DNA from 2 places in the Pantoea sp. GABEPS69 genome. Region 2 is predicted to be linked to the other one. Evidence: riboswitches for the same ligand, from Rfam matches in the RefSeq annotation. Region 2 holds a riboswitch; the other holds the start of a gene.
The links. A riboswitch is a leader RNA that binds a small molecule or an ion and turns the genes downstream of it on or off. The one in region 2 is predicted to bind thiamine pyrophosphate.

Region 1: linked by a shared signal. The riboswitch ahead of PVE98_RS19985 (FAD-dependent oxidoreductase) and the one ahead of thiC (phosphomethylpyrimidine synthase ThiC) in region 2 are both predicted to bind thiamine pyrophosphate.

What each region holds. Positions count from the first base shown of each region.
Region 1 is NZ_CP118619.1:23,397-25,594, forward strand. Features, by position in the region: gene PVE98_RS19980 (DMT family transporter) at 86-1,036, shown strand; TPP riboswitch at 1,078-1,197, shown strand; gene PVE98_RS19985 (FAD-dependent oxidoreductase) at 1,338-2,198, shown strand, end outside.
Region 2 is NZ_CP118618.1:3,777,766-3,779,963, forward strand. Features, by position in the region: gene PVE98_RS18360 (Rsd/AlgQ family anti-sigma factor) at 1-332, shown strand, start outside; TPP riboswitch at 576-675, shown strand; gene thiC (phosphomethylpyrimidine synthase ThiC) at 762-2,198, shown strand, end outside.

The DNA.
Region 1 (2,198 bases), on a different replicon from region 2:
TTATTGTGGTTTCCCACCGCCCGCGCCGCGCGTCTGCGTTACCCTTAACGCTCACTTTCTGCAACGGGCAAATAAGGAGCGCGACGTGAGCGCGTCGACGGGAATTTCACTCAAAATCATGGCGACCCTTAGCTCGACGCTGATGCTTGCCTGCGTAAAAGGTCTGGAGGGCGCGCTGCCGGTGGGAGAAGTGATCTTCTTTCGTTCGCTGGTGGGCGTAATGCCGCTGCTGGTATGGCTAACCTTTCAGGGCGGCATTATCCAGGGCATCAAAACCCGCAATGTGAAAGGGCATATCGGTCGCGGTCTGGCGGGCACCTGCAGCATGTACCTGAGCTATCTGTCGCTGATTTATATCTCACTGACCGACGCCACCGCTATCAACTACGCCGCGCCGCTGTTCACCGTGCTGCTTGCCGCCATAGTGCTGCGCGAAAAGGTGCGGCTGAATCGCTGGCTGTCGGTAGCGGCCGGTTTCGCGGGGATCGTCATTATGCTCTCCGGTCACCTGTCGCTCAGCGGCCCGCCCAGGCTGACGGTAGCCAGCCTGGCCTCTTCCGTCGGCGTCTTGCTGGCGCTGCTCTCTGCGCTCTGTACGGCGGGCGCGCTGATTCAGATCCGCTATCTGAGCGGTAAAGAGAAGCCGGGCGCGATCGCTTTCTGGTTCACCGCTATGACGGGCGCGACATCGCTGCTGACGCTGCCGTTCGGCTGGCGCCTGCCGCAGGGCGAGCAGCTGCTTCTGCTGCTGGGGTGCGGCCTGTGCGGCGGACTGACGCAAATTTTGTTGACGCTGAGCCTGCGCTACGCAGATGCCTCGCTGCTCGCCCCGTTCGATTACAGCTCGCTGCTCTGGTCGGTCATTATCGGCCTGATTTTTCTCGGCACCTTGCCAGAGAAACTCACGCTGATCGGCGCCAGTCTGGTGGCGTTTGCCGGCATTTACGCGGTTTTAAGCGAGCGACGTCAGCGGCGCCGGGCCGCGGCATTGGCGCTGACCGCCCGCAGCGAAACCGCCGATTTAACGCCTGATTAACACACCGTACTTGACGTCGGGCAGGCAGTTGCCCTACAACTAATGGCCGTCGGGGGAGTCTCGCCAGAGAGACTGAGAGGCTAATAGCGCAGCGCGCGGTTTAGCGACCCTTTGAACCTGACCCAGTTGATACTGGCGTAGGAAGACTCGTATCTCATTATTTTTAGCCTCTGTGAGATGCCTGCCGCGCGAGCCTGCTCACTGCTCACGCTTTTTCCCTTCACGTATCACGGGTCGTCAATATCGAGGCCTGCGTGAACATGACTCTTTTTCAAACCGTTTTCTCTATCAGGTGCGCGCCATGAGCCGCTGGTCAGTCATCGGCAGCGGCGTCGCCGGCTTATGCGTCGCGACGCTGCTGGCTGAACAGGGCGAAACGCCAGAGGTGATCGTCAGCGACGAAATGCCCGCGTCGCACTGGGCGGGCGGCATGCTGGCGCCCTTTTGCGAAGGGGAGAGCGCGCCTGAACAGGTTATCGAGCTGGGGCAGCGCGCCGCCGGCTGGTGGGCGCAGCGGGTCGACGGCGTCGCGCGTCAGGGCACGCTGGTGGTGGCCGCGCCGCGCGACGCCGCAGAGCTGACGCGCTTCGCCCGCATGACGCGACAGCATCAGTGGCGCGATCCTGCACAGCTTGAGCCTGAGCTGGCAGGGCGCTTTGCGCGCGGCCTGTTTTTCCCCGACGAAGCGCATCTTAATCCGCGCGACGCCATGCGCCAGCTGCGCGCCAGCCTGGAAGCGCGCGGCGTCGTTTTTCACCGCGGCAAACCACGCGGCACGGTTATCGACTGCCGCGGCATTCACGCCGCCGCTCGCCAGCCTGATCTGCGCGCGGTGCGCGGCGAGATGCTGATCCTGCAGTGCGATGAACTCCACTTCTCCCGTCCGATCCGGCTGCTGCATCCGCGCTTTCCCTGCTATCTGGTGCCGCGCGCCGACGGCCTTTTTATGCTCGGCGCCACCATGGTCGAGAGCGACGACGCTAGCCCGATCAGCGCCCGCGCCATGATGGAGCTGCTCGGCGCCGCCTGGAGCATTCATCCGGCGCTGGCCGAAGCGCGCATCGTCGAGAGCGGTACGGGACGGCGTCCCGCCTATCGCCATAACCTGCCGGAAGTACGCTATCAAGACGGCGTTTTCTCCCTTAACGGCATGTATCGTCAC
Region 2 (2,198 bases):
GCCTGGTCGATTACCTTTCCGCCGGTCACTTCAGCATTTACGAGCGCATCATCAACGAGATGGAAGGCGACAGCCCGATGATTGCCGCTGCGCAGGTCTATCCGCCGCTGGAAGCCAACACCGAGCGCCTGATGCAGCTCTATGATGGCCATCTGCAGCAGTCGATTGACGACGATAACTGCGTCGATTTTCAGCTGGCGCTGTCGGAAGTCGGCGAAGTGCTGGAAGCGCGCTTTACCCTGGAAGATAAGCTGATCCAGCTTGCGTGGGACAACAGCCTGGTGCGTGCGCCGGTGGCTAACGACAGCACGCAGCTGTCGCGTCCGGCTTAAGGTTAGCCAATTGTAAATCGCTTGTTATTCTGAAGCGGTCCTTCTATGCTGAACGGGTTTTCGACGTTATCGTCGAAAACCCGTTTTGTTTTTGTGCAATATGCACTGGCGTTTTAAGCGTAACGTGCGCAGCCAGTTCACGCTCGGACAGCGCGCAGGGACGGGAGCATACTGAAGTATGTGACCGTCACGAGCACTGCCCAGTGCGCGAAATGGCAAGCTAAGTAGCTTAAAACGTAAAACGAAATCTTGTCGGAGTGCCCCCTGGGCTGAGACCGTTAATTCGGGATCCGCGGAACCTGATCAGGTTAGAACCTGCGAAGGGAACAAGAGTAAACATCATCAGTACGCTGGCGATTTTGCCTGCCGTTTCTGTTACTCCTTCCGAACTCCGGACAAGCAACGTTCCCCCTCAACAGGAAAATTGCTATGTCTATGACCAAAACCAACCGACGTGAACAGCGCGCTCAGGCGCAGGCCTTTATTGAGGCGCTTCAGAGCGGCGTCGCCTTTCCCAACTCGAAACGTATCTGGATCCAGGGCAGCCGCGCCGATATTCGCGTGCCGATGCGCGAGATCCAGCTCAGCCCGACGCTGCTCGGCGGCGATAAAGATCGTCCGCGCTATGAAGAGAATGAGGCGGTGCCGGTCTACGATACTGCCGGTCCCTACGGCGATCCCGATGCCGTTATCGACGTACAGCGCGGGCTGGCAAAGCTGCGCGCCGACTGGATTGCCACACGCGACGATAGTGAGGTTCTGACGCACACCAGCTCGCGCTATACGCAGCAGCGTCTGGCCGATGACGGGCTCGATCATCTGCGTTTCGAGCGGCTGCCGCAGCCGCGACGCGCAAAAGCGGGGCGGCGCGTCACCCAGCTTCACTATGCCCGTCAGGGCGTCGTCACGCCGGAGATGGAGTTTATCGCGCTGCGCGAGAATATGGGCCGCGAACGCATTCGCAGCGAAGTGCTGCGTCAGCAGCATGCCGGCCACGGCTTCGGCGCGCAGCTGCCGGAAAACATCACCCCTGAGTTCGTGCGCCAGGAAGTGGCCGCCGGACGCGCCATTATTCCCGCGAATATCAACCATCCCGAATCGGAGCCGATGATTATCGGCCGCAATTTTCTGGTCAAGGTCAACGCCAACATCGGCAACTCGGCGGTCACTTCCTCTATCGAAGAAGAGGTGGAGAAACTGGTCTGGTCGACGCGCTGGGGCGCCGATACTGTGATGGATCTCTCCACCGGGCGCTATATTCATGAAACGCGCGAGTGGATCCTGCGCAACAGCCCGGTGCCCATCGGCACCGTACCCATCTATCAGGCGCTGGAAAAGGTCAACGGCGTTGCGGAAAATCTCGACTGGGAAGTGTTTCGCGACACGCTGCTGGAGCAGGCGGAGCAAGGCGTCGATTACTTCACTATCCACGCCGGCGTGCTGCTGCGCTATGTGCCGATGACGGCGAAGCGCCTGACCGGCATCGTATCGCGCGGCGGGTCGATTATGGCGAAGTGGTGTCTGTCGCATCACCGCGAAAGTTTTCTCTATACGCACTTTCGCGAAATTTGCGAAATCTGCGCCGCCTACGACGTTTCGCTGTCGCTTGGCGACGGCCTGCGTCCCGGCTCAATTCAGGACGCCAACGACGAGGCACAGTTCGCCGAGCTGCGCACGCTGGGCGAGCTGACGAAGATCGCCTGGGAGTATGACGTGCAGGTGATGATCGAAGGTCCCGGCCATATTCCTATGCAGATGATCCGCCGCAATATGACCGAGCAGCTGGAGCACTGTCACGAAGCGCCGTTCTATACGCTCGGCCCGCTAACCACGGATATCGCGCCCGGCTACGATCACTTCACCTCC